Regions from separate parts of the Shewanella sp. KX20019 genome, predicted to be linked through region 3. Evidence: predicted binding sites of a transcription regulator. Region 3 holds the regulator's gene; each other region holds the start of a gene.
The links. The regulator MetJ, encoded in region 3, represses methionine synthesis genes. The targets are predictions, from matches to a motif close to TAGACGTCTAGACGTCTA.

Region 1 (10,130 bases), 2.0 Mb from region 3:
TTTGCCAGTGCCTTTAACTGTCGATATATCTATGTCTAATACACGTGCCATGCGGCGCACCGCAGGGCTTGCTAACGCTTTACCTTGCGAAGCAGGTGCTGCACTTTCACTCATTACAGTGTTTGCTACAGGCTCTACTTGTGTATTTACAGTCGTCGTTGTTGCTACTGGAGTTTCCGCGGCAACTTCAATAGCAAATAGCGGTGCATGTACCTGGGCTAGTTGCCCTTTACGATAATGTAGTTTGGCAATTTTACCATTTTTGATTGCGGGAATTTGCACCAGTGCTTTGTCTGTCATGACATCAGCAATGGGTTGATCTTCTACCACAGTATCGCCTTCGCTAACCAGCCACTCTACCAGTTCACACTCCACAATACCTTCGCCAATATCAGGCAGCAAAAACTCTTCAATAGTGACGTTGGCTGTCGTGGTGTCGTTTTGACTCTGATTACTGCTGACAGTTTCTGCAACAGCAAGTTCAGTGATGACTGCCGCTTGAGCTCCCCCTTCATCAATAACATCAACGGCGTATAGAGGAGCATGCACTTTAGCAATTTCACCTTTGGCATAATACAACTTAGCGATAGTTCCTGGATAAGGCGCTGGGATTTGCACTAATGCTTTGTCTGTCATCACATCGGCAATTGGCTGATCTTCAGTGACAACATCACCTTCCTTCACTAACCATTCAACCAGCTCGCATTCAACAACGCCTTCACCGATATCCGGCAGGATAAACTCTTTAATCATGGCGAGCTCCTAAAATTTTACCGATGCTTTAATGGCTTCAAATGTTTTTAAAGCATCAGGCATATATTCTTTTTCATGGATAAGTGGATAAGGAGTATCCAAACCACAAACGCGAGCAATAGGTGATTCTAGGTATAAGAAGCACTCTTCCTGGATTGTTGCCGCTATTTCCCCCGCAAAACCACCGGTTAACGGTGCTTCGTGGTTGATCAGTAATCTGCCGGTTTTCTTAACCGAAGCAGCAACAGTGTCAACATCCCAAGGAGACAAGGTACGCAGATCAATAACCTCACATGAAATACCTTTTTTTGCTGCCATATCCGCTGCACTCTCTAGTATCTCCATCTGAGCGCCCCAGCCTAACAACGTAATGTCTGTGCCTTGACGAACGACTTCTGCTTTACCTAATTCGATGACAAAGTCACCGTCTCTAACTTCGCCAACAGATGCACGGTAAAGACGTTTAGGCTCAAAGAAAATAACCGGGTTTTTATCTCTGATTGACGCAATCAACAAGCCTTTCGCTTGTTCAGGATTACGCGGTATAACCACTTTAAGGCCTGGCGTTTGGGTAAAATAGGCTTCTGGTGATTGTGAATGATAATGACCACCCGCAATACCACCACCATAAGGCGTTCTAAACGTTAAACCACCGACGTCAAACTCATTACCACTGCGGTAACGGAACTTGGCGCTTTCATTAACGATCTGATCGATGGCTGGAAAGATATAATCGGCAAATTGGATCTCAGCAACAGCTGTCATGCCATTTGAGGCAAGTCCGTTGGCAAAACCTGCAATGCCCTGCTCTGTTAGCGGAGTATTGAAGCAACGATCACGGCCAAATTTTTCTTGTAGCCCTGATGTTGCTCGAAAAACGCCGCCAAAATGGCCAACATCTTCACCAAAAACCATCATTTTTTTATCAGCTTCCATTTCCGAGCTCAGGGCTTCGTTAATGGCTTGCAACATATTCATCTCTGCCACAGCTTATATTCTCCCTGCGCTTTTTGGATAGGCTTCTGGATACTTCTTGATATGTGTTTTTAAATCGGCCAGCTGTTTTTCTAATATGGGGGTTGGCTTGTCATACACGTCTTGGATGAGTTCATCTAAATGCGGTAACGGGATCTTCTCTGCAACTTTAAGTTCAGCTAGGACCTCTTCACGGTATTTAACATAAAGTTCGGCATCTTCTTTCTCATTCAGCCAGCCTTTGTTAATCATCCACAATTTGAATCGTTTTACTGGATCGTGCTGTTGCCATTTTGCTTCTTCATCTTTTGAGCGATAACCGGATGGATCATCTGATGATGAGTGAGCACCAAGACGATAGGTCATCGCTTCAATCAGTACAGGCTTATTATTATCTAGTGCATAGGCACGAGCCTGCTGCGTTGCGGCCAATACCGCCAGCATGTCATTACCATCAACACGAATAGTATGCATACCGTAACCCGGGCCGCGACTTGCAATACCGTTACCAGAAAACTGCTCTTCAGTTGGCGTGGAAATAGCGTAACCATTATTACGGCAGAAGAATATTACAGGAGAATTTAATACCGCAGCCATATTGAGGCCGGCATGGAAGTCACCTTCTGATGCAGCACCTTCGCCAAAGTAACAAATAGCGATGTTACGCTTTTTTTGCATCTTCAAGCTATACGCAACGCCAGTCGCTTGAGGAATTTGGGTTGCTAGCGGTGATGATATGGTCTGATAGTTTAATGCTTGGCTACCGTAATGGATTGGCATTTGACGGCCTTTGCCTAAATCTTTTTCATTACTGAACATTTGGTTCATAAACTGTTCAGTGGTAAAGCCTCGGTAACGAATAGCGGCATGCTCACGGTACTGGGCTAAAATAACATCGCCGTCATCAAGTGCAGCCGTGCTGCCGACGATAGACGCCTCTTCACCGGTACAGGTCATATAAAAACTGATACGACCTTGACGCTGCGCTCCCAACATACGCTCGTCTAATACTCGGGTAAACACACAAGTATCGTGGATTTTCTTAGCCAGCGCTTCATCTATAACGGGTAATACCGCACTTTCGTAAGTAGTGCCATCAGCTTGTAATACTTTAAGGATGGGGATCGCGATAGAGTTTTTATCTAAAAAACTCACACGATGGACAGTCTCAGCATTTGTTTTTGCGTTGCTCATAATGTGCTCTTGTTATTTATGATGCTTCCAAATGTCAAAAGAAGCATCTATCTATTCTAATACGCGGGAAGAACATTACGTTAACGTAAACTAACTCTCAATACTTCCCATCATTCAAAAGACAACTAAGCGCCTCTATGCATGTATATATTGGTTTACATGCAAAATTATTCAGTTTGAATTTAGTCCAAATTACTATCATCTGCCGTCTTTAACATCAGCACTGTTCGTTGACCGATAGGCACTTTGGCATTTGGAAAAACAATCGATTCAAACTCATGTTCAATTTTAACGGCTTTACCGCCCTCTTGCGCCAGAGTGTAACCTTTTGGAAATGCAGTGAAGTTTTCAACATCGTTAGTAAAATTAAATTCAAAATCGTCAAAGTGTTTATTCACGGAGCGGCATACTTGATAAAGATTAAGACGTTTAAGATCAAATTTCGGCAGTTGTAAATTGCGACCTGACATCAATAGCGTCAACATCTCCTTCAAGGCGATAAAACGTGTCATGTCATTTTGCCCCATAGGGAATACTTTGCCCAATTCTATGGTGAAGGCATCCGCGCGATAGTTCTCTGACGAAAAATAGCTAAAAGTTGTCGTCGGTTCATGATGGAATAAAATGGTGTTTACACCGCAAGACTCGAGGAACATGATCTGCTCTCGGCTGTATTTACGACCCGGACGATAGGGATAAATCGCAAATTTTTCGTGTTTGGATCCGCGAATAGCCGTATGTAAATCATAATGAATGCGTTGTCTTTGCCCTGACTGAGAGGCATAAAACCTATCGACGTATTGTTCTAGTTTATGTGCTCTAACGCGCTCAGGATTACACAGACCATCACCACGAGAATGCGCACCATTAAATAGCCGATTCAGATTCTCATCAATAAATCGAGTGCCATTATGAATCGCGGCGGGGTTACCGATTAAGAACATCACCCGATGCTGCAATTTTAACTCTTCTGATAGAATTTGCGTTATGAGTGAATTACACAGCTCTATAGGTGCGGTTTCATTGCCGTGTACAGCACAAGACAACACAATATCTTTACTGTGCTTAGATTGCATAGGCTCAAAGACAATAACGCCAGTATCCCAGACTTCAACATGAGTGTGCGAACCTAAATCAAATTCAAAACTCTCTGGAAGATACTGTGGATGCGCCAAAGTTAGCGCTAGAAAATCCTTGGACTGCTTCAATTCGTGAAACACAAACAACTCCTTATTATCCTTGTCAGTTCGCTCAGTGGTAGCCTGTATGCCTTACAGAATCTATCCCCATTGGCGATATTGCACTGAATACTAGCATAAAACACAGTCTCTTAAGCCAACGAATTTAACCGCTTAGTTCAACAAATAATCAGCTAGCCAAAATTGTACTTGCAATGATTAAAAAGATAAAACACAATGAGGCCATCTAGCCATCCAAACGGCTAACAAATATAAAGGAGTCAACATGGCTTACGCTACATTCGGTGCTGGTTGTTTTTGGGGTGTTGAGTATTTTTTCAAACAAGTTGACGGCGTAACCGACTGTACGTGTGGCTACATGGGTGGCGATGACCAATACTCTTCTTATTCTGAAGTCAAAGCTGGCACGACTGGCCATGCAGAAGTCGTCCTCGTTGAGTTTGACCCAAACAAAGTATCTTATGAATTGTTGCTCGATATTTTTTGGTCGAATCATAATCCTACGACGCTCAATCGCCAAGGGGAAGATACAGGCAGCCAATATAGAAGCAGTGTATTTTTCCATGATGCCAGCCAACAAACCCAAGCGATAAGCGCAAAGCGTGCGCTAATAGAAAGTAGCAAGTGGGGAGATAAGCAGATAGTGACTGAAATAGTCCCAACGCAAAAGTTTCATGAGGCCGAAGCTTATCATCAAGATTACTTGGCTAAGAATAACTTACCTAGCTGTCACATCAGCTTCTAAATATTGCTATAAAAAAGGCGCTGTTGCGCGCCTTTATGGGTGTTAACGGTGAAACTTTAGTTCGCTAATGCTTGCTCGACAATGACTTCAGCATCTTTGAGCAATTGTTGTAAGTGTTCTTGGCTGATGAAACTCTCACCATAAAGCTTAAACAGTGCTTCAGTCCCTGATGGACGCGCCGCAAACCAACCATTGTCGGTTGCGACTTTTATGCCCCCTATTGCAGCTCCATTACCCGGAGCATGTGTGAGCTTCTGAATTATCACATCGTTCGCCAGTGTCTTCGCTGATATTGAATCCACTGTTATTTCAGCAAACTTAGCTTTGTTTTCTAAGCTAATGGGGCTGTCAATGCGCTGGTAATAACTCTGACCAAATTCCTGTTCTAGCTCCAGATAGCGCTGTTGCGGTGTTTTTCCGGTAACAGCTAAGATCTCTGCGGCTAACAAACACAAGATAAAGCCATCTTTATCAGTACACCAAGTACTACCATCGAGCCTTAGAAAGGCCGCTCCTGCGCTTTCCTCTCCGCCAAAGGCAAACGTACTATTGGCCAGACCATCGACAAACCATTTAAAGCCGACAGGTACTTCAGACATGCGTTTATCATGCATAGCACAGACTTTATCTATCATCGCACTTGAGACTAATGTTTTACCGATGACCATGCTATTGGTCCAATTGGGGCGATGAGTCACAAGGTAATCGATTGCAACGGCGAGAAAATGGTTTGGATTCATCAAACCACTGCCAGGACATACTATACCGTGTCGATCAAAATCAGGATCATTAGCAAAACATAGATCATACTGCTCTTTATGCGCCAGTAGACCCGCCATAGCATAAGGAGAGGAGCAATCCATTCTGATCTTGCCATCTTTATCCAATGGCATGAAACTAAAGCTCGGGTCGACCTTGTTGTTGACTATTGTAATGTCAAAACCATATCTGTCCGCAATTGGCTGCCAGTAATGAATACCGGAGCCACCAAGAGGATCTATGCCTAAATGCAGTTTCGCATCGGCAATGGCCGACATATTAATAACGCTTGCAAGATCGTTTACATAGGGCGTGATCAAATCTTCAGCAATGACGTAATCTGTTTGCAACGCTTTATTGTAATCAATCCGTTTAACGCCCACTAAGTCTTGTTCTAAATAGTGATTTGCTCTATTTTGGATCCAGTTGGTGATATCCCCTTCAGCAGGTCCGCCATGAGGAGGATTGTATTTAATTCCACCATCTTGAGGGGGATTATGTGAAGGCGTTACGATGAGACCATCGACCAAACCTTTATCACCCAGCTGTTTATTAGCACAGACGATAGCGTGGGAGACAACTGGTGTAGGAGTAAAACCGTCATTTTTATGAACTGCCACAGTCACTTTGTTTGCGACTAAAACCTCAATAACTGATATGGCAGCGGGTTGTGATAGCGCATGGGTATCAATACCTAATATAAGCTTGCCTGTTATTGCAGCTTCGATACGATAATCTGCTACCGCTTGAGAAATCGCTAAAATGTGGGCTTCGTTAAAACTGCGCTTAATAGCACTACCACGATGACCCGATGTGCCAAAGGTGACCTGTTGTGTCACCTCTTTGACATTAGGGCTTAACCGATAGTACAAACTTACCAATTTAGATATATTGACCAAATCCCTTTGTTCAGCAATCAGTCCCGCTCTTTCATGAATAGCCAAAAACTAGCTCCTTTAGTTAACGTATAACCGCTATTATACTTTGTCAGTGATGGCGACAACTTGCTCATCGTCGGTACCAAATTGGGTTAATACTTCAGACAAAATAGTGCGTTTCTTAGCGGTGTTATTGTTGGTAGTCACCCAAAAGCCACTATTGCCAATCTCTTTTGGATTAGCAGACTTACTTGCTTTAAGTAACGCTTCCTTTGACGTCGCAAAATACAATCTATCACGCCCTTGGATCTGCAGTACTTGTTCAAATTGACTATTGGATGACTGATATACAGTGTCCAGAATAAACAGAAATCGACCGACGGCACCTTTTTGTGCAGCTAACTGCTCTGCATCAATTAACTCGATAAAATTAGCAAGAGTATTATTTTCAACCACGCTTGCTTCATTAACGACTTCTACGGCGTTATCGTCACTTTCTAAACTTGGGTGACTGATCGTTTCAGGTTGAGCTTGAGCAACGGCATCAACACGTAGGCCTAATATTCGACGTAAAATATCTGAAGCACTTTCACCAATCTGTTCTGTTTTGCTGGCTATGTGACGATAAAGTTCTTCATCAACCTCGATATATTTCATAACGGTTATCTTCCTTACGTAGAAAACGTGGATTGGTGTTATATATTGCTCCCAGTGTAGCGAGGTTTAGAGCCTTGATAAAGCGCCAATAATTGAAAACTGCGATCCAAATAAGAAAGTAAGGCTAGTTAACTAACTAAGCGGTTAATAATGCGCCAAAGAGGTGACATTTTTATGACCTTACTTGGATTATAAACAGGATACAGGCACAATCTTGCACCAATTGATCTTTTAGGCGAGCATAAAATGCACTATACGACCCATGGCAGCGGACCTGTTGTCATTCTAATCCACGGGCTATTTGGCGATCTCGATAACCTAAAGTCTCTTGGGAAAGCCTTAGAAGATTGTTTTACTGTGGTACGAGTCGATGTCGCCAACCATGGCAGTAGCAAACATGTCTCTTCGATGACCTACCCTTCATTAGCAGATGACGTAAAACAGTTACTCAACACACTCAACATAACCGATGCCATAATCGTCGGACATTCGATGGGCGGCAAAATTGCCATGGCAACCGCCCTCATCTATCCAGAATGTGTCAGTAAACTGGTTATTGCCGATATTGCCCCTGTTGCATACAGTAGTCGTCATGACAAAGTCTTTAATGCGCTCGAAACAATGCCATTAAGATCAATTGACGGTAGACGTGATGCACTTACGCATATGCAGAGTCTAGATATTGATGACGGTACAGCGATGTTCTTGATTAAGTCACTTAAACGAACTGATATTGGCTTTGAATGGAAGATGAATCTAACAGGGCTAAAGCAAAGCTATGATGACATCATCAGTTGGCCAAAATTTACCACTAAATATACTGGGCCATGTTTATTGATCCGTGGCGGCGACTCAGACTACGTCACATCAGCCCATCGAAGCGCTATAATTGAGCTATTCCCAGCAATAAAAGGGAAGACTATCGAGGGTACTGGCCATTGGCTTCATGCTCAAAAAGCAAACGTTTTTAACCGTGTAGTAAAAGATTTCCTTATCAGTAATTGACTTAGATTTACGACTAATATGATGTAAAGCGTATAGCCGCTTTAAAACTTATATGGTATATTCGCGCCACTTTTTTTGGCCAGAAGGAATGGTAGATGTTGATGCAGCATATGGAGCAGATTGAAGCCTTAGGCTTAAACCTGTTTTTTGCAGCCATTTTCTTTTTTATTGGTATGGCCATTCACGATGTACTAAAGCAGGGCCAAGTGCCTAAGTTTGGTCGATATATTGTGTGGTTAGTTTTATTTCTCGGCTGTGCCGGGTTTATCGCAAAAGGGATTATACAGATGACCTGGGAAGGTTCAGGCATCGGTTAAATTAGAATCAATGGCAAAAGAAACATCAGATAGAACCACCATTGATCTGTTCGCAACAGAAAAACGACGTGGTCGTCCTCGTAGCAATCCATTGCCACGGGACCAGCAGCTAAAAATTAATAAAAGAAATCAGATCCAACGCGACCGAGCGAACGGATTAAAGCGAATAGAGTTAAAGGTGTCACAAGATTTGTATGACGCCTTGAATGAACAGGCAATGGCCAGTAATATCAGCCGCAGTCAGTTAATTGAATTAATACTGCAAAAGCAAGTGAATGATTAGACGTTTTTGCAGCACGCATACCTTAAAGTGAACTAGATATTAAAGGAACAACAATGGCTACAGTAGGTCTTTTTTTCGGGTCTGATACAGGCAACACCGAAGCCGTCGCCAAAATGATCCAGAAAAAGCTGGGTAAAAAAATGGTTGAGGTGAAAGATATCGCCAAAAGTACCAAAGAACAGATTGCAGAGTATGATCTGCTTCTTTTCGGGATCCCAACTTGGTATTACGGTGAAGCGCAGTGTGATTGGGATGATTTTTTCCCTGATCTAGAGCAAGTAAACTTTGAAGATAAGTTAGTCGCCATTTTTGGTTGTGGTGACCAAGAGGATTACGCTGAGTATTTCCTTGATGCCATGGGCATGGTTAACGAAATCGTTGAAGGTCGTGGCGGCATTGTTATTGGCCACTGGCCAACTGCAGGCTACGATTTTGAAGCATCAAAAGGCTTAGTTGATGACAAGCACTTTGTAGGACTGGGTATTGACGAAGACCGTCAACCAGAACTCACCGAAGAACGTGTTGACGCATGGGTTAAGCAGATCTATGAAGAGATGTGTTTAGCTGAACTAGAAGATTAACAAACGCGCTTGTTTGTTCATCTCTAATACAAAAAACGGCATTTATGCCGTTTTTTGTATTTAAAGACAAAATTACAAATGGTGTAAAGCATTGACTCATTGCGCTGTAAAGCCACTACAAACGACAAATCACTGGGATATATTTTGCTGTGTGGTCGATAACTATGGTGACATCGGAGTCACTTGGAGACTTGCGAAGCAACTGACAGATGAATACCAATTTAATATCACCTTATGGGTAGATGACCTAGAAAGCTTCCGTCATATTTTGCCGCAATTGGACCCAAGTCTAAATAGTCAGCAACATAACGGTGTCCAGATAAACCTCTGGGCAGAGCCATTACCAGTACGCTACCGCGCAGCAGACGTCGTCATCGAAGCATTCGCCTGTGATCTGCCTAACAGCGTTGTGGAAGCAATGCATGCGCAGCATCAGGTCCATAAGCAAGATGAAAGCGCTCCAGCTGCCCCTGTGTGGTTAAATTTAGAGTACTTAAGCGCAGAATCTTGGGTTGAAGGTTGTCATGGCCTCCCCTCAATGCAAAATAATGGTCTTAAAAAACACTTTTACTTCCCTGGTTTTACGTCTCAAACAGGTGGCTTAATTTGCGAAAAAGACACACTAGACAGGCGAACTGTGTGGCAGTCTAATCGTAAAAATCGTCGTGAGTTGTTCAGTAAGCTTGGCCTTAGCAATATTGATGATAACGATACAGTGGTCAGTGTTTTCAGTTACGAGACAGCTTCCTTACTTGGTTTATGCCAATTATGGATGCAGTCAAAT
Region 2 (10,130 bases), 390 kb from region 3:
AATTTCAATACTGCAATTTCATATTCAAGTTCATTGTTTGCATTAATAAATGAAGGAATGTGTTTTCTCATGACGCCGCGCCAATCATTATCAATTAGGTGCTTATTTGGGAAATAATAGTGGATTATATTCCAGTACCGGTAAACAGAGAGGAGTCTAAATCCATCGTCAGGATAAGGGAGGTTGGCATAGCTTTTTTCATGATTAAAAATAGGGTTGCCGACTTCTTTGGCTACTTCTATATAATAGTGGGTTCCTTGGTGGCGATTTTCGTAAATGAACAGCAATTGCTGTTTGAGCTTTACCGATAGCTTGAGCGTATTCATCCATTCAAGATCTGGCTTTAGGAAAGCATCGCTTGCTGTGGGAGTACACTGTTGACATAGCTCTACGTTGCCTAGCCCTTCAATCCATTTAAATAGTGTAAGGTCTCGCTCGCTAGAGGTGACAACTTTTTGGTAGTTAGGTAAAAACCTCAAAAGTTCATAGTCCCAGTTGTAGTTACCCTTCGCTACTCCTGGGTGGTGGTACTTAATAAATCCCCAAACTTTACCTAATATTTCAAGGTTCTCTAACTCTTGGTTAGACTTAATTCCAACCTCGATATCTGAGCCATTATCAAACTCTCTATCTTTGTCTGCGCTTTTGAACGCTTTTAAGGGGGCTGCATCAATCGATATGCCATCTATTGATAAGTGTAAATTATCAACCCAAACTTTACCTGTTCCTGTTAAATAGGCTGAAACAGTTATCTCTTCAGCTTGTTGGGGCTTTAGATCCAAATTGATCTCATACTTTTTCCAATCTGTTGTACCGGTAATCTCTCGGCCTTGCATTGCATCAAAAGCTATTGATGGCGATACGCTCATAGCAAAGCCAGCATTACCATTTTTTACACCTTCAGTTTTGATGTAACCACTTAATACTATTTTTTCGCCTTGGTAACTTGCCGGCAGCCTAAGCTGCCAGTTTTGACTTCGTGGCTTGTCGGATAAGTTCTTTATGTATAGTGAGTAGCTGCCACTATTAAAGATCAATGTGTCAGTGCTAGAGCTACTTTTATCAACGTTATAGGATTTCCATAAAGTGGGAGCATTATCCTTTTGCTGTTCAAAATCAAGATTAAAACTGTCGCAGTGGACATAGTCGCTAAGTAATAAGCTTGCAAATAGCATAGTGGAAACTAGTTTCATTTTTTATAAGATCCAAATCAAAAAGTTATTGTTATCAACATTGGAGTGTATTTGCTAGCAGTGCTGCAGCGATATGAAATAATGTACAGTTGTGTTGATTTTCTTCGCTGGGAAACAATACATAGACACAGTTAATGACACTCTTTTGGATCTAGTTATGTTATTGACTATCAATGGCTGGCTAGGTTGGATGTTTCATGCCTTAGAGGCCGAGTTAACCGTAACGGGTAAGTTAGAAACAAGTTATCTTGTGTGTTGGGGAAAACATTTCAAAATGTGGGCTCAGGGTAAAATTTAATAATTAATAACTCTGGTGCTAGACGATTGTGCTTTTCTAACCAAGTGAAGATGCGGCAATAACCGACCATGACAAGGATGTCATGGTCGAGCTTCCACGGATATTCTATCCAACACTTACCGCAGGCATTGGAACCAATGCTGCAGGAAGTTACCTTCTATCTAGTAGATAGAGCTTGATACCGTTTTTTGTTGAGCGCAGCGCAGCATTTATCTTGGTCGTATGGTCGCAGCTATCAACAGTTAGAAGGTGTTAACAGTGCAAACTCCCTGCATTAGGCTTATTGATGAAATTTTTAAAATTAGATAAACCTCCCACCAGTGAGCATCAGAATTTACATTTAAGTCGCCAAATTTGCAGACAGCAATCTCCCCCGTTGGAAATTTCGCTTTTTAAATTTCGCCGGGGCGCTGAGGGTTTGTTAAGGGGGACAAGCGCTTTACCCCTTGGCTCTGGTGTGGGCGAAGCACCACGACTTTAGTTGTTAGACGAAGTCTAACTGTTAATCTTCAAAGGCCATAAGGCCTCATTCCCACTAAGCTGTGGGATTAAACCCCATTAACACCAGCTCATCGCCATCCCTCTGATACTTCAAAAACAACTGCGCAATATCATTCGGCGCTGATGACACAGCGCAAAACCCATGTTGCGCATAAAAGCTCTCCAAATGCGCCAAGGCAAAAATATAAGTTTTTCCATCTGAAATTACTGATGCCAACTCTCGCATTAAGCGGTGCCCAACACCTTGGCCACGAAAATTTGGATGCACCAACATCCCAGTTAAAATGGATAACTGGCCAATAGGCCGGATACGGGCACTGGCAACTATCTCAAAGGCAATAGGTTTAGAATGAGTTATATCAGAGGAAGTTATTTCAACGCTATTAGCCGAAGCTGAATCGGCTCGAGTCAACACGCAGACTAACTCTTTCTGCAACAAGCGTGCATAAGGCATATATTGACGGTAGAACTGCTTTACCTCAATACGATCATCAGTCGCCAACCAAGTTAATTGCACTTTTGTATTAATTGCTGCTGTCATAAACAAAAAGGTTGTGAGTCAATTTATGAAAGTTAAATTGTCGCACTAAAGCAGACTTCATACTACCTATGGCATACAGGCATAGCTAACTCTTGTTCATTAATTACTTTGGTGCCTGAGGTAGTGTTTTCTAATTTAGCGTAGATACGGCTGTGACCGTCCATGACATGGACGTCATGGCCGAGCCTCCAGGGATGGACTTGCAGCGTGTCACTGAAGTATCTACGCATACGCCGACCGCAGGTCATCGGAACCACTATTGATAAAAAGAGCACTTGGTTTCATATACCTAGTCAAGCTAGAAATCGTGCATTTCTTAATGCTTGCAGCAGATACAACGAAGATTTTTTACCCTCCATGGTAAATCTTCAGAAATGTTCCAGGCATAAAAAAACCGCCCTTAGGCGGTTTTAATTGCGAGCTTTGCCGATTTAATCGGTAAAGCTTAAAGACCTGCGTCAGCGCGTAGTGCTTCTGCTTTGTCAGTTGCTTCCCAAGGAAACTCTTCACGACCAAAGTGACCATATGCAGCTGTCGCTTGGTAGATTGGACGAGCTAGGTTTAACATCTCTGTTAGACCGTATGGACGTAGGTCGAAGTGACGACGAACTAGGTCAATCAATAACTCTTCAGCTACTTTAGCAGTGCCAAATGTTTCGATGCTGATAGATGTTGGCTCTGCAACACCAATGGCGTAAGACACTTGAATCTCACAACGTTCAGCAAGACCCGCTGCAACAATGTTCTTTGCAACGTAACGGGCAGCGTATGCCGCACTACGGTCAACTTTTGATGGGTCTTTACCAGAGAAAGCACCACCACCATGACGCGCCATGCCGCCGTAGGTATCTACGATGATCTTACGACCGGTTAGACCACAATCACCTACTGGACCACCGATAACAAAACGGCCTGTTGGATTGATGAAGTACTTAGTGTCTTTAGATAACCACTTAGCCGGCAATACAGGCTTGATGATGGTTTCCATAACACCTTCGATCAGGTCCGCTTGGCTTACGCTGTCGCAATGCTGGGTCGAAAGTACAACTGCGTCGATACCATGGATGCTGCCGTCTTTGTTATAGGCAAAAGTCACTTGGCTTTTTGCATCAGGACGCAACCAAGGAAGTGTCTTGTCTTTACGAACTTCAGACTGACGCTTCACTAACTTGTGTGAATACGTAATCGGTGCAGGCATAAGTACATCGGTTTCGTTGTTGGCATAACCAAACATTAGGCCTTGGTCACCAGCACCTTGCTCTTTAGGGTCTGCACGGTCAACACCTTGGTTGATGTCTGGAGATTGTTTACCAATGACATTTAAGATAGCGCAAGAATCAGCGTCAAAGCCCATATCAGAATGGGTGTAACCAATGTCGCGTACAGTCTTACGGGTGATCTCTTCGATATCAACCCAAGCTGAAGTAGTTACTTCACCGCCAACCATAACCATGCCAGTTTTGACATAAGTTTCGCATGCTACGCGTGCTTTTGGATCTTGCTCCAAAATTGCGTCTAATACCGCATCAGAAATCTGATCGGCGATTTTATCTGGATGACCTTCTGAGACAGACTCAGAGGTGAACAAGTGCTTTGCCATGATGGGGAATCTCGTCTTTATACAATTTGAATGTGTAGAAGTATCTACATCTAGACGGCTATCTTAGTTGAAAACAGAAAAGAAGACACCCCTTTCACTTAATTTTGTGCAGTGATCCACGCTATTAAATCCTTATAAATATCATGGGTAATCATCCGGTTTCTATATAAGCGACTGTTATTGAAGTTTTTTATTGGTTGGTGTCGATATTTATTCCAATAAAAAAATGATCAATGCTGAGCTTGTATTGCTTGGCCAAGAGAGGAATATTTTATTTTACTTAAGATTTAATGGGCTAAAGCGCGGTTAAGGTGTTGTTAAATATAGTTAGGCTACCTGCTGAATCAGCTAATAAGTGCCGATATTTTTCAATCAGGGCGAATTAAATTTGCGTCCTACAGCCTAGTAGGCGAAAATATGGCTCCAAATTTTGCTGTAGTGCAGGGTAAAGCAGATACCAAAGTTGCTGCCTTGCGCTAGATCTAAGCCTCAATACCTCAACACGACGCAGGAGAGAGCATGTCATCTCGTAAAGAACTCGCTAACGCAATCCGTGCATTAACCATGGATGCCGTTCAAAAAGCCAATTCTGGTCACCCAGGTGCACCAATGGGGATGGCTGACATCGCTGAAGTGCTATGGAATGATTTCCTTAAGCACAACCCAAACAACCCAGAGTGGGTTGATCGTGACCGTTTTATCTTGTCAAACGGCCATGGTTCTATGCTTATTTATTCTTTACTGCACCTAACAGGTTACGCATTACCTATTGAAGAGTTGAAGAACTTCCGTCAGCTTCACTCTAAAACACCGGGTCACCCAGAATATGGTTACACCCCAGGTGTTGAAACAACAACAGGCCCACTAGGCGCTGGTATTAGTAACGCTGTGGGTATGGCTATTGCTGAAAAGACCTTGGCTGCGCAGTTCAACCAGCCTGGTCACGACATTGTTGATCACTTCACCTATTGCTTCTTAGGCGATGGCTGCTTGATGGAAGGTATCTCTCATGAAGCCTGTTCTTTAGCGGGTACTTTGGGTCTTGGTAAGCTAGTCGCTTTCTGGGATGACAACGGTATCTCTATTGATGGCCATGTTGAAGGCTGGTTTACTGATGATACGCCTAAGCGTTTCGAATCTTACGGCTGGCATGTGATTGCTAACGTAGATGGTCATGACAGCGATGCTATCCGCGCGGCAATCGAAGCAGCTAAGTCTGTTACTGATAAGCCGACAATGATCTGTTGTAAAACGACTATCGGTTTTGGCTCGCCAAACAAATCTGGTAGCCATGACTGCCACGGCGCACCACTAGGTGATGCTGAAATTGCAGCTGCTCGTGAATTCCTTGGTTGGGATCACGGCGCATTTGAAATCCCAGAAACCGTCTATGAAGGTTGGGATGCTAAAGATTCTGGCGCTTCAAACGAAGCAAGCTGGAACGAAAAGTTCGCGGCTTACACGGCTGCTTTCCCAGAACTTGCTGCTGAGTATAAGCGTCGTGTTATCACTGGCGAATTGCCTGCTGAATTTGAAGAGAAGGCCAATGCCTTTATTCAAGAATGCCAAGATAAAGCTGAAGGTATTGCTAGCCGTAAAGCGTCACAAAATGCGATTGGTACTTTCGGTGCAATGCTACCTGAAATGCTTGGTGGCTCTGCTGACCTTGCAGGCTCCAACCTAACATTATGGTCAGGTTCTAAGGGTATTCAAGACGATGCTGCCGGTAACTACATCTACTATGGTGTACGTGAATTCGGCATGAGCGGCATTATGAATGGTGCATCTCTACATGGTGGTTTCATCAACTACGGCGCAACGTTCATGATGTTTATGGAGTATGCGCGTAATGCAGTACGTATGTCTGCGTTGATGGGTATTCAAAACATCTTCGTTTATACCCATGACTCTATTGGTCAAGGTGAAGATGGTCCAACTCACCAGCCAGTTGAGCAACTTGCTAACTTGCGTATGACACCAAACATGACGGTATGGCGTCCATGTGATGCAGCTGAAACTGCAGTATCTTGGAAGAATGCGATTGAACGTCGTGATGCTCCTACTTCGCTAATCTTTAGTCGTCAGGGCCTTAAGGCGCAAGCACGTAGCGCTGAGCAATTGGCTGATGTAGCTAAAGGCGGTTATGTACTGAGTGATTGCGCGGGTACGCCTGACTTAATCCTTATCGCTACCGGTTCTGAGGTGCAACTAGCGATGGATTCTGCAGCTGCTCTTACAGAACAAGGTCAGAAAGTACGAGTTGTTTCTATGCCTTCGACTAACGAGTTCGATAAGCAAGATGCTGCTTATAAAGAGTCTGTACTGCCAAGCAGTGTGACTAAGCGAGTGGCGATTGAAGCGGCACACGTTGATTTCTGGCACAAGTATGTTGGTTTCAACGGCGCTATTGTTGGCATGAGTACTTTTGGTGAGTCTGCACCAGGTGCTGATTTGTTGAAGCACTTCGGCTTTACGGTAGACAATGTTATAGCAACCGTTAACGGTCTATAATCGTCAGTGATAAAGCTGACGGCGCATTGGCAAGCTAAAGTTTGTCGATTGCGCCGATAGACTGCTCTATGATCCAACGGCCTACCAATCGCGGTAGGCCGTTGTTGTATCAATAAATCGATGAGTATAAAGGTAAATTAGTTAATGATAAGAGTCGCTATCAATGGTTATGGCCGTATTGGTCGTTCAATTCTTCGTGCGGTTTATGAGTCTGAAAAACGCGATCGAATTCAAATCGTGGCGATTAATGAGTTGGCAAAACCTGAAGCGATGCTGCATTTAACCCAATATGACACCACCCATGGACGTTTTCACACCCAGGTTAAATTAGAAGATCAGCATATGGTCATTGGTGACGATGCCATTAAGCTACTGCATGAAGCGAACCCTGAAAACTTGCCATGGCAAGAGATGGGCATTGATATTGTATTTGAAGCTACTGGGGTGATTAACGACAGGCAAGCTTGCGAGGCGCATATAAAAGCGGGTGCCAAACAAGTTCTTATTAGTAATCCGTCATCAAGTGATGTTGATGCCACAATCGTCTATGGCGTTAACCATGAACTGTTGAAAGCTGAACATACCATCGTCTCGAATGCCTCCTGCACCACTAATTGTATTGTGCCAGTGATCGATGTACTCGATGAATATTTTGGAGTCAAAAGTGGTGCCATTACCACGATTCATTCGGCGATGAATGACCAGCAAGTGATCGATGCCTACCATGATGATTTGCGTCGAACCCGCGCCGCAGGGCAATCAATTATTCCGGTGGATACTAAACTTGCCCGTGGTATTGAACGCATCCTACCGCATATGAAAGACAAGTTTGAAGCTATCTCAGTACGTGTTCCTACCATTAATGTTACCGCTATCGACCTTTCCGTTACGCTCAATAAGCGCGTCGATATCGAACACGTAAATAAGGTGCTAAAACAGGCATCTGAAGGTTCATTCTCTGGGGTTGTTGGCTATACTAACGAACCATTAGTGTCATGTGATTTTAACCATGACCCACGCTCAAGTATTGTCGATGGTACACAAACTCGAGTAAGTGATGGCCATCTAGTTAAGTTATTACTTTGGTGTGATAACGAGTGGGGCTTTGCTAATCGCATGCTCGATACCAGTTTAGAGATGATTAAGGCGAAAAGAAGGTTTAAATAGAAGGACCTAGGTCCTAGGGAAAGCAGGTTCTAGAGACTAAGACGATAAAACCGGAAAGCAAAAGTAGAAGAGCGTAAGAAAGGTTACTGGTGGCGTTGTTTTGCTTTTGTTTTTATAGAAGGCGGAAGCCGTCCTGGAAGTGAGCTTGCGAACGGCCTAAAACCTAGGGCCTTCTTCTAAAGTAGGTCGGCATTTATGCCGTCATCAATGATGGGCTAAAGCCGAACCTAGATTAAAAAACATAATACGGGCTGTTGATTGTATAACAGGGCGAAGCCCGCTCTAGCCGCGAAGCGTCCTCGCAGCGAGTTTACGAGTGCTCTAGCTTCTAGGATTCAAGCAGGTTCTAGGAAAGGCTAAGACGGAAGAGCAAAACATTATAAAGAGCTGGCAGGCGGTGTTTACTGCCTGCTAATACTCAAGCCTAGACAATGGGTGTCGTGTCCTCAGAGTCGAGTGGAACAGTTTCATTTTTACTTTAATTTTTTAACTTTAACTTTAACTTTAACTTTAACTTAAATCGTAAGGAAGCATGAAATGGCGATTCTTAATATGCAAGACATAGACCTTCAAGGTAAGCGTGTGCTTATTCGTGAAGATCTCAACGTGCCAGTCAGTGACGGTGTGGTAACAAGCGATGCACGTTTACGTGCATCGTTGCCAACCATTAAGCTTGCGCTTGAAAAGGGTGCTGCTGTAATGGTGATGTCTCACCTTGGGCGTCCAACAGAAGGGGAGTTCAATGCTGAATTCTCAATGCAGCCAGTAGTTAACTATCTTGCTAAGGCACTGGATTGCCCTGTGCGTTTAGCTAGCGAATATCTTGATGGTGTTGAGGCGGCAGTTGGCGAAGTGGTTGTTTTTGAAAACGTCCGTTTCAATGTTGGTGAGAAGAAGAATGACGAAGCACTGGCTAAAAAAATGGCAGCGCTTTGCGATGTTTACGTTATGGATGCATTTGGAACGGCTCACAGAGCACAAGCATCGACTCATGGCGTTGGTCTACACGCACCGATTGCCTGTGCAGGTCCTTTGCTAGCGGGTGAGCTCGCTGCACTGGGTAAAGCGCTTGATAATCCAGCTCGCCCAATGGTAGCTATTGTTGGTGGTTCTAAAGTGTCCACTAAGCTGACAGTGCTAGAGAGTTTATCAACTAAAGTTGACCAGCTCGTTGTTGGTGGTGGCATCGCGAATACATTCATTGCTGCTGCGGGTCACAAAGTCGGTAAGTCGCTTTATGAAGCAGATCTTATTGATGAAGCTAAGCGTCTTGTTGCGGCTGCACAAAGCGGTGGCGGTGATATTCCTGTACCGACAGATGTGGTTGTTGCGAGTGAGTTTAGCCCAACAGCGACTGCAACATTGAAAGATGTTAGTGCCGTTACGGACACGGATATGATTTTTGATATCGGTCCAGATAGTGCTGAAGCGTTAGCTGAGATCATCAAGAATGCCGGTACCGTGGTTTGGAATGGCCCTGTTGGTGTATTTGAGTTTGACCAATTTGGTGAAGGTACTAAGCGTATCGCTCAAGCCATCGCCGATTCAAATGCATTTTCGATTGCGGGTGGTGGAGACACGCTAGCGGCAGTTGATAAGTATGATATCGCTGACAAGGTGTCATACATCTCAACCGGTGGCGGCGCTTTCTTAGAGTTTTTAGAAGGCAAAGAGCTTCCAGCCGTAGTGATGTTGGAGAGTCGCGGTCAGTAACCGATACTGATTTAGCTATAGCATACAAAAAAATTACCAAACTGTTTGTTGGCGGGCTTTAAATCGACATTTGTCGGAGTTACACTAGCCGCCAACAATACAGTGCTTAAATCTGTAGCAAAAAAATAGAATTATAAAAACAACCAGTAACCGTGGTTGAGTCTGAAGCAAGAACGCTGATGACTTAATGACATAAAAATCAATCCAAACGATAGCGACCTCGGTGAGTCAAATCACCCTATTATTGGAGTAATAAATGGCCTTAATTTCCCTACGTCAAATGTTAGATCACGCAGCAGAGCATGGATATGGCGTACCTGCGTTTAACGTGAACAACTTAGAGCAGATGCGTGCGATTATGCAAGCAGCTGAAGCTACTGACAGCCCTGTGATTGTTCAGGCATCAGCTGGCGCACGTAAATATGCTCGCCCACAGTTCTTAAAGTATCTAATGGCTGCAGCACTTGAGCAGTATCCAGATATCCCTGTGTGTATTCACCAAGACCATGGTACCGATCCTGATATTTGTCAGCGTTCAATCCAATTGGGCATGTCATCAGTAATGATGGATGGCTCTTTGATGGCAGATGGTAAAACACCTGCATC
Region 3 (10,130 bases):
ACATGAATACCGCGGGCAAAAAACTCCGGATATTGCAGAGTTAGATCTGCACTGGCACTAATATCAAGCGCGACAACTTCATCACACTCAAGCCCTTGTAGCTCTTCAAACAAGTGACCGTACTGCCAAGGCGATGCATCTCGCTCAAATACCGCCTTCCATGAATCCAGTGCAATCCCCGTATCGCTAACTAGCGCTTTGCGAGAGCTAACGAGCCCGACAAGGTCAACACTGGCCTCAAGCTCTTTATTTAAAGCTGCTCTGGCACCGTTAAATAGCTCTATCCAAGCTTCACCTATGTTACCTACCCCCAAGAGCAATACGCCAATACGCTTGCGTGGGCCTGCACAGCGACGATGTACTTTCTGAGTCAACAGGTTTACCTGTGATTGGGGTACTAACGTCACTAAGCTCATGCCGTCATTAAACAGCGGACGAGCATTACGGCTGAGTAATCTGGCAAAACCGCGGCGATAAAGATCCGCATCGGCACTGACTAACGCTACAAGACCATAATCGTCTCTAATTTTAAGATCCGTAATGCCTAACGCTTCACTATTAGCATCGAGCAGCGCTTGCACTTGCTTTTGATTCTCTAAAGTAACGGTGAGTTCAACGCGCTTTTTCCCAAGCGACCAATGCGCTAGGGGGTATAATCCCGAATCAGTTAACAAATTGAGCAATGTAGAGAAAGCGCCATCCAACTGAATATTAAACAGTGATACGCTGTTGAGATTGGTCACGACGGGCGCACTAGCAGAGGAGCTTTTAGGCGCAATTAAGGTAAAGTCGGTATGTGACGCATAGCTTGAGCGTACAGCAAGGCTCACGTCAGTATCAAACAGCGGCTGCAGGGTACGGTTGTGCAGTACAGGCGAGCCTAAATGTGCCAGACGATTAGCCTCGTCTAATGATAAGCTGCTCAGTAGCTTAGCATCGTTAATCTTATTAGGATCTGCGTTAAATACACCTTCAACATCAGTCCAAATTGTTACCCGCTCAATATCCGCTAAGCTAGCAATGAGCGTAGCACTAAAGTCGGAGCCATTTCGGCCTAATAATAAAGTGTCACCCTTGTCATTGGCACAGATAAAACCAGTGATAATCAGCCGTTCATTGGGGTGGGCTTCAATCAGGGTTTGCACTCTTTGACGAGAGTCTTGCAAGCGGATCTGCGGCACAGCGCCTTCATCGGCAATCAGCAAGGTACGCGCATCCACATCAGACGCTGCCACACTTGACTCTCGCAATAAAGCTGCCAGCAAGCGTGATGACCAACGCTCACCAAAACTAACCACTTGGCTACTTTGGTAATCGTTGATAGGTGCTAATGATAACAAGCTGATCAGCTGCGCTTTATCGTTTGACAGGCGCTCTCTTAACGATCGAGCTTGCTCATTCGACAGTAACTGCTCTATCAGTCTTTGTTGAAAACTAATCAGCGTTTGTAACTCTTCTTGCCACAACTGCTTTGTGGTGCTCAGTTCCAGCAATCGATATAGAAAGTTAGTGCTTTTTCCTGCCGCAGAAACCACCACAAGATCGTCACTGTGACCATGAGTCAGGAGAATATGTGCAACGCGACGATAGCAGTCTGCGTCAGCTAAACTGGAGCCACCAAATTTATGTAAGTGACAACGTGCCATCTTAAACCCCTTTAATTAACAAGCGACAGCTGCATTGAGTGCAGCTTCAATATCGGCAACAAGATCATCAGCATCTTCGATACCAACAGAAAGACGGATTAAGGTGTCTTTAACCCCTGCTTGAGCACGTGCTTCAGGATCCATCGCTCGATGCGTCATGGTCGCAGGCACTGCCACTAGACTCTCTACTCCTCCGAGGCTTTCTGCAACAGAGAAATAATTAAGATTTTTTAAGAAAGCGACTAATTGCTCTTCACCGCCTCTTAATTCAAAGCTGAGCATCGCACCGAAGCCTTTTTGCTGCTTAGCAGCAATTTCATGACCAGGGTGATCTTTAAGCCCTGGGTAGTAAACTTTTTCTACTGCGCGATGACGGGTAAGAGTATCAAGGATCCGCTGCGCATTCGCCTGATGTTCGCGAATTCTTACCGCAAGTGTTCGAATTCCGCGCAATGTAAGATAACTATCGAATGCACCGCCCGTCAGACCTAAAGTATTTGACCACCAATGCAACAACTCGCCCAGCTCAGCGTCTTTCGCCACCACAGCACCACCGACGACATCACTGTGGCCATTGATATATTTGGTGGTCGAATGAATCACGATATCGGCACCAAGTAGTAAGGGTTGTTGCAAGATTGGTGACAGGAAAGTGTTATCAACGACCACGAGTGCACCCACTTCGTGGCTAGCAGCACTTATTGCTTCAATATCAACAACCCGTAACAGTGGATTTGACGGCGTTTCTAGCCACACCATTTTAGGCTTTCTAGCAATGGCTATAGCCAATGCCGCTGTATCGGTTTGGTCAACGACCTCAAGTTTGAACTGACCTTTCTTCGCCAGATTGACAAATAAACGATAACTACCACCATAACAATCATGAGGTACCACCAACAGGTCATCGGGACCAAGTAAACTAGTCACTAAAGTTATGGCTGCCATTCCAGTACAAGTCACTACCCCTGTACAACCTTTTTCGAGTTCAGCGATAGCATCGCCTAAGATTGAACGAGTGGGGTTGCCTGAGCGGCTATAATCGAAATCTCTAGGATTTTTGTGACCATCAAAAGAATAGTTTGTAGAAAGATAGATCGGAGGTACAACCGCACCATGTTGGCTATCGGACTCGATGCCTTGGCGCACAGCTACAGTGGCTAGTTTACGCTCGGTCATGTACTACTCCTCTTGCTAGATTTTCTTATTAGGGATGTCTGGACGTCTAAATGTACCTAAGCAATTCACCCTAGTCAATCACTTTTGGCCGTTTAGACGTCCAAGCATTTAGAAATCTATTTGCATTTGTCATAAAATAGAGGCAATAATTTGACTGTGCTGCATAAGGGGTTAAAATCTGCCCCGAATTTAAAAATTACAGGTGAGTCAATGACTGAGTGGAACGGCGATTATATCAGCCCATATGCTGAACACGGAAAAAAGAATGAGCAAGTAAAAAAAATTACTGTCTCTATTCCTTTGAAAGTACTCAAGGTGCTTACCGATGAGCGTACACGCCGCCAAGTGAATAACTTACGTCATGCCACCAATAGCGAATTACTCTGTGAGGCGTTTCTACACGCTTACACAGGACAACCGCTGCCAAATGATGGTGATCTTTCAAAAGATAAGCCTGATAGCATGCCTGCGGAAGTTAAACGCTTGATGGATGAGATGGGCATTGAGTGGGAAGAGCTAGAGTAGACAGGCTAAGTATGTGCAAACAAGGACCGCTATAGCGGTCCTTGTTTGCTTTCGTTCGCGAAAAAAGATCCACAGGTAGCTAAATGCTAGACCCAAACACGCTTATTTTCGCCTCTATCATTATATTTTGTGGTGCATTAACACAGAGTCTAATTGGCTTTGGTTTAGCTATCATCGCCAGTCCACTGTTATATATTATCGAACCCTCGCTAGTGCCAGCATCAGTCATTATGATGGGTTTCTCTACGGCCGTATTAACGCTTTTTAGAGAGCGTGGGCAGCTTGAGTTCAATGGGTTGCAATATGCGCTACTGGGGCGCATTCCGGGTGGGATCTTAGGCGCTATGCTTATATTGATAGCCCCTCAGCCTATTCTAGGGCTGGCAATAGCCCTTACCGTGGCGATCGCCGTTGGCTTTAGCTTGCTGAAGTTTAATATTTCGGTTAACCGTTTAAGCCTGTTTATTGCAGGGGTTCTCTCTGGCATTTTTGGCAACATTGCTGCCATAGGTGGACCACCGCTGGCGATATTGCTCGCAGGTAAAGATGCCGGTCAATTTAGAGCGGCCCTATCAGCCTTCTTCATATTTAGTTCTATGATTGCATTGGCCATTTTAGGATTTGCAGGGCTATTAAAGCCTGAACATTTGTGGGCATCATTAATGCTATTGCCCTCTGTAATATTGGGTTATGCAGTTGCCGGTAGATTGGTCGGTAGAGTCGATAAACAAAAAACCAGAGTTTTTACTCTGGTCTTATGTAGTTTCAGTGCACTTATCTTAACAGTTAAGTCGATTATCGAACTTAGTTAACCTAACGCTCAAGTAAACCATGTTTAGAAGTGATATGAGGTTTGTAGCACCCCACCTATCGCTTCATCACTGCCAAACATCCCTGTAAAGTCTAAGAAAAATGACTCACCAAAGGCAAAACCAGAACCAATAGAATAGATGTTCGCCGTTGAATCTTTCATGTCATGGCGATAACCAACACGCAATGACATCCAGTCAAACGCCCGCACTTCACCGCCTAGGCGCCAATACTGCGTGCCATCGAGCTCTTTAAACTTCTTGTTTTCAATCAAATCAACATCGGTTGTTACCGTCAAGATACTCCAGTCATAAGCAACACCTGCGGTCACCAAAGGCTCAACGCGATAGGTGAACTTCTGCCCTTCAACTTCAATGGTATCGACATCTTGGCTAATAAGGTTACGACCTGACAAACCAAATACCAAACCATTGATTGGCTCAATAGCCACACCGACATCGATATTAAAACTGGTTTCATCGTTACGGTATTCAACATCATCAAAGTCACTGGCAGAAAAATTATTCGCGCTAGCAATATAGTTGTACGTATCGATGCGCTGGAACTTTGGTGATATACCTACCGAGATAGGCATATTGACAATAGAGAGCGGGAAACTTAACGCTATTCCTAAATCAGATACAGCCCCTCCAATCACTTGGCCATTTGAGGCTAAGTCGGTCACTGCTGGCGGATTATTTACATCTAAGTCTGTAAGCGCATCGATATCCGATTGGGCAATGTTAGCGACACCAACGGCGTTCACGTAACTTTTGTAGAAAATAGCCATTGGCATTCTTTGATGTGGAATCGCCACGCTAAAACCAAGACCGGCACTGGCGTACGCAGACGTACCTTTCAGCGATTCTAAATCGAGGATCAAATCATCTCGGTAAACATCAATATCGCCACTGTTACCCGCATCAATAGCAGCGGCCAAGCCATCATATGAATCAATAAGAGAGTCAAATTTATCAATCATATTGTCGCTGTCGGCCATATCAATACCGAGCACCGGCATCAATAAAACAGCTGAATTATCTTTGTGTGCATTTAAACCGAGCAATGCTGGGTTAACAAAAGCAGCCCCCTCATTATTAGACGAGGCAACACCAGCGCCGCCCATTGCATCACTACGGGCCTCATAATACTCTTGGCCTGAATAGGCAAAAAAGCTGGGGATTAGTGCGCATAATAGCGCTAGTTTACGTAGTTTCATCCATTCCGCCCTTTTTATGTCCTTAACGCTTTAACACCAATACGGTCCAAATCGAAAAAAGGTCTTATACCAATCAATATAAGTAGTTGATCTACTCAGAGTGTTTGTTGGCGAACTAATTCAAGGCGAATGAATGACATAATGATTATTCCCTTATGAGTTCATTTAACGTAGAAGTAGGAAGCCAAAAACCCTCTTTACAGACGAGTTTTAGCGTTTCTGATGCTGTGTTAACGAGCTTAAACGTAGAATAACTATGCTCTTCACTCGTTGCCTTGCCTCAGAATCGCTAAACTCTCGCTGAGCGATCAAATCTTTATACTGATTGGTATTAATTATTTTTTTCTTATCAAGAGTTATTCTAAGCCAAAAAAAACAACTAAGGGATAAAATTTTAACCTTAAAACTACATTTTTATTACCAAAGTATCGCCCCAGTATTTAAATATGTTCAACCACTTGCAGCAAAGGGCGATTTTTACAGGCTTTGTCACTCATTAAGCAACGATACCAATCATTTAATTAGTGCGGTGCTCTCGTCTAAATTGCGACGGACGCTTACCAAATAAGCGCCGAAACTGACGGCTGAAATAGCTGTGGTCGTAAAGTAAAATCTCTAAAGTAACTTTTATGACGTAGTACTCCTCTGGAGCGCCTATCCATCAGTATTCTACTCGTCGATTCACTGGTAAGTAACCAAAGGCTCATATGACGCCCCTTCCTATCTAATTAGCTGAAGGGAGTTTTAGTGCCATAAATCCAGTGACAACACTGAATAAAATTGTCTATATTAAAAGCGAAACTATTGGATAGATCGCTGAGTCTAATTAATAGGTTAGTCTTCCATCTAACCAAACCAATAAGCTTTTAGAGATAGGAGCAACTATGCATCTAATCATGAAGTCTCAGTTTGACGAGCTTCGCCTTAACGATGAATATGAATACAGCACCAATGATAGAGGCGGTAAAAAGGTCGTTAAGATCTATAAAGACGGTGATCTCATAGCCAAAAAGATCAGCATCAAGAATTCAGTGCAATACTTCGGTGTTACCGGTATCGAAGAGCTACTTGAGGCCTAAGTATTTAGCCATGGGGCTGGCGTAGTTCTGCCAGTCTGCACGTCGAGCTTGGATAGACAGGCTCTCAACAAGTGCTTAGATTCCAGGTCAGAAGTTTTGATGAAGCAAAGTATGACAATCGAATATTCGATAACGCCCATTTAAGGGGCTGATAATTGTTTGCTAAAACAAGTGACGAAGGAGCAAAAACCAACTGTTGTTTGTCCTTTTGAGTGACTTGCTATGCCGAATGCCACTTATTTAGGTTTTTCCTCATGAGCAAGCATTGACATGTATTTTGTAAATCGTCTTTGTCTAGTTTCGGGTTTCTTTGCACTTGTTAAGCCGTAAGCGATAACATAACGGCTCGATTTATTAAGAGTTTCAAAAAACTGTTTTACGATCGGCTGATTTTCTAGTGCGGCTATGAAATCTGCGGGCACTTCCATTTGGCTTACCACATAAGCGTTTTCCCAACGACCGTCAGCTTTCGCGGCACGAACATGCACAAGCCCAGATACCTTCATTCGGTCTTCGTTAATCAAACGTTCAACATGCTCAGTGTTTCTTTTAGACCAGTTGCTTCGTGCTGTTCTGGGAGTTATGCGTTGAAGATAGGCTTGATCATCAATTGACTTTTTCACACCGTCAATCCAACCCCAGCACAAAATCTCTATCACTACATCATTCCAAGTGACACTTTGAATCCCAGTATTTATCTTAAATATCTTTACCCACAACTCACTTTCAGTTGCGTGATTCACCTTTAGCCACTCGCCGAGATCTTTCGGTGTTGCAAATGTCATGATTCTCGATGGATCTGGTTCAGGCATCTAATTAGATTCTCTTCGGCATAACGCCAACCCAAGCCGCAACGTGCTGGCGTGGGTTTTGCGCTTTTTTTTGCAAAAAATGCGACAGTGTTAGCTGTCGGACTTTGGGTTGGCGTTATGTGGCGTTGCTTATACGCCCATCAGACCAACAAACCACTTAGGCCAATACCACCCAAAATACATTGCGCTAACAATAGATATTGATATTGGACGTAAATCCTTAAACCATAAAGCAGTAACTAAACCAATTAAACTAGACCACCCCAAGGCATAGCGATTGAAAATAAAAAGCCAACTGGCATTAAATATAACATATCGACAAAATCATTAATTGGGCGCCAATTGATATTGGGTTCTGGTATGTAGTTATATTCCCAATATAGCATTGATAAAATGGAAACGACTACAGCAAAAAGACAACTACCTGTAAGCCATCGAAGCAGAATTTTTTTCTGTTAACTCTGAACTCCATTTACTACCTTGAGAAACGAACAAACTTAGCCACCCGTTGATAATCAATAACATAACTAGCTTTCTAGCTGATATCAATACTCAGCATCTTTGCCGCGTTCAGCCCGAAGTGTTTCCAATTGCCTGCGGCAGGTGCTGGACAGGATGTCCGAATGTCGTGATCACATGGTCGATGATGTTCCCGACATCATCATGACATTTCCTATATCCCTATAGATCAGATGTGAATGAACGACCGTATGTGCAGACACTTCTTAGGCACGCTGCAAGTACATCTGACCTCCATGGACGGAGAGAATGCCAAATTCTGTATGGAACAGAATTGGCCTTGTAAGCTCTACGATGGCATCCATGCCATCAAAGGCCTAAGCCGTATCTACACTGGGTTATAAAAGCGCAAACTTTTAGCAATTTAGTTGTTAATTTAAAACCACTAAAGTCACCACTCTGCATAGCCAGCAGAACACGCCAATCTTCCCCGTTGGAAATTTAGCTTTTTAAATTTCGCCGGGGCGCTGAGGGATTGCCAAGGGGCGCAAGCGCTTTGCCCCTTGGCTCTGGTGTGGGCGAAGCGCCACGACTTTTTTATAAATAAGTATGCTCAACTTGATAGCTTCAATATGTAGACTAAATAGGAATGGAACATAAATGCTTTAGCTGCTGACCAAAGTGGTTCCAATGACCTGCGGTCGACGTATGCGCAGACACTTCTTAGGCACGCTGCAAGTACATCCCTGTAAGCTCTACGATGGCATCCATGCCATCAAAGGCCTAAGCCGTATCTACACTGGGTTATAAAAGCGCAAACTCTCAGCATTTGTGTTTTGATTAATGAACGCAAAAAGAGACTGTTCCGCAAAACTAACAGAAAACACCAACTCCCCATCGAAGTTGCCGAAGTACGTAGATAAAAATGCCGTAGAACCATCATGGGCTTTCTCGTGCATCCATGCACTTCAAGACATTCAGGCATCCGGCCTATCAGATGATGGTTCAGGCTCGGGGGGCATGGATGTCCCATCTGAGCCGTTAGGCGATTTTTGTTGGAGTATGAGGCCTGTACTCAATACATGTAACTTCGTAGGGGCGGAGAGGACTTCTTTTGTAAGAATTAGGCAAGAGGGGGTTGCTGTTGATCCCCTTTTGGCCGGGTGTGGGATGGAATCCCACGACTTTTATCAAACGAGGTTTGATTATCTGCACCTCTGGTGTGGGCGAAGCACCACGACTTACCTCGGCCGCAAGGCAGCTGTTTTAATGTTCACCGTCAGGTTATCTGCAGAGACTATCAGACATAGTCCAAAAAATGTTGGGTAGTAAAAGCAATAAACTCCCGTAATCGCGCCGGCTGAAACTTGTCTTTATTGTAAAGCAGGTATAGCGGTGTTGCCGGAATAAGCCACTCGTCAAACACATGTACCAATTCGCCTTTACTTAACTCATCAGCACAATAAAGCTCTGGCAAGCGTACAATTCCATGCCCCGCTAGCGCGCTGCTTTTCATCACTCGGCCATTCTTACAACGAAACTTCCCGGTAATAGCCACATCCGCTTTTTGCTTAGCATCCGCTTTATGTTGAAAGCTCCAGTGGTTCACGGTGCCGATAATACAGCTATGTTCGTTGAGCGCCTTAGGGTGTAGGGGTTTACCTTTTTGCTGAAGATAACGCGGTGCGGCCAAGGTGCAGTTATTAATGTCCATCAATTTACGCGCCACAAGACCAGAGTCTTCCAGCTCGCCCATACGGAAAACCAAGTCAAAGTGATCTAATACTAGATCGACCCGCTGGCTGCTAAAGTCCAAATTAATACTGATATTAGGGTGTGCACTAATAAAGTCATTCACCAAACGGGTGACGATCTCCTCACCGATATAGCCGCCAACACAGTTAATGTTGATATTACCCTGCAAGTTTTGCGCATTATCGACTGTTTTAGCCACCGCTTGCTCCACCACATCTAATGCATGCTGGCAGCGCTCATAAAAGAACTCACCTTGATCGGTGAGCCTTTGCGCTCTTGTAGTACGGGTTATCAAGGTCACTCCAAGATAACTCTCTAATTGGGTCAGTTGCTTGGATAGATGCGAGCGAGAACATGCCAACTGCTCTGCGGCCAAAGTGAAACTGCCCTGCTCTGCAATCACGGTAAATGCTCTCACATCTGCTAGATTTAAGTCTTTGTACATTTGTTAGCTTCTGCCCTAAAACGGAATAGCCAGCTTACATTAGGAGTCCAGCGTAAACAATGATATTCGCTATACGTTATATATCAACAATCAACATACCGCTAAACTACGGCCAATTCGACATGATTAACATAATACTGCCGACTCAATACAGCCAACTCAACTGCATGACTGGCGTAATACATCTTTACTGAGGTTTATATG

Region 1: a site for MetJ is predicted at 4,349-4,366, ahead of msrA (peptide-methionine (S)-S-oxide reductase MsrA). Genes of this name have one in related genera too.
Region 2: a site for MetJ is predicted at 4,177-4,194, ahead of metK (methionine adenosyltransferase). Genes of this name have one in related genera too.

The regions. Positions count from the first base shown of each region.
Region 1 is NZ_CP068437.1:2,586,596-2,596,725, reverse strand. It holds gene JK628_RS11365 (dihydrolipoyllysine-residue acetyltransferase) at 1-753, opposite strand, end outside; gene JK628_RS11360 (alpha-ketoacid dehydrogenase subunit beta) at 763-1,740, opposite strand; gene JK628_RS11355 (thiamine pyrophosphate-dependent dehydrogenase E1 component subunit alpha) at 1,744-2,922, opposite strand; gene astE (succinylglutamate desuccinylase) at 3,105-4,142, opposite strand; gene msrA (peptide-methionine (S)-S-oxide reductase MsrA) at 4,387-4,866, shown strand; gene pgm (phosphoglucomutase (alpha-D-glucose-1,6-bisphosphate-dependent)) at 4,923-6,569, opposite strand; gene seqA (replication initiation negative regulator SeqA) at 6,603-7,160, opposite strand; gene JK628_RS11330 (alpha/beta fold hydrolase) at 7,407-8,165, shown strand; gene JK628_RS11325 (DUF2788 domain-containing protein) at 8,261-8,482, shown strand; gene ybfE (LexA regulated protein) at 8,493-8,765, shown strand; gene fldA (flavodoxin FldA) at 8,819-9,346, shown strand; gene earP (elongation factor P maturation arginine rhamnosyltransferase EarP) at 9,438-10,130, shown strand, end outside.
Region 2 is NZ_CP068437.1:964,736-974,865, forward strand. It holds gene JK628_RS04195 (S41 family peptidase) at 1-1,193, opposite strand, end outside; gene JK628_RS04200 (hypothetical protein) at 1,351-1,491, shown strand; gene JK628_RS04205 (GNAT family N-acetyltransferase) at 2,027-2,533, opposite strand; gene metK (methionine adenosyltransferase) at 2,979-4,133, opposite strand; gene tkt (transketolase) at 4,653-6,644, shown strand; gene epd (erythrose-4-phosphate dehydrogenase) at 6,789-7,811, shown strand; gene JK628_RS04225 (phosphoglycerate kinase) at 8,349-9,524, shown strand; gene fba (class II fructose-bisphosphate aldolase) at 9,781-10,130, shown strand, end outside.
Region 3 is NZ_CP068437.1:579,300-589,429, reverse strand. It holds gene JK628_RS02540 (bifunctional aspartate kinase/homoserine dehydrogenase II) at 1-1,646, opposite strand, end outside; gene metB (cystathionine gamma-synthase) at 1,662-2,822, opposite strand; gene metJ (met regulon transcriptional regulator MetJ) at 3,033-3,347, shown strand; gene JK628_RS02525 (sulfite exporter TauE/SafE family protein) at 3,431-4,159, shown strand; gene JK628_RS02520 (conjugal transfer protein TraF) at 4,183-5,376, opposite strand; gene JK628_RS02510 (hypothetical protein) at 6,261-6,455, shown strand; gene JK628_RS02505 (YdeI/OmpD-associated family protein) at 6,692-7,267, opposite strand; gene JK628_RS02500 (hypothetical protein) at 7,966-8,130, shown strand; gene JK628_RS02495 (LysR family transcriptional regulator) at 9,027-9,926, opposite strand; gene JK628_RS02490 (SDR family oxidoreductase) at 10,128-10,130, shown strand, end outside.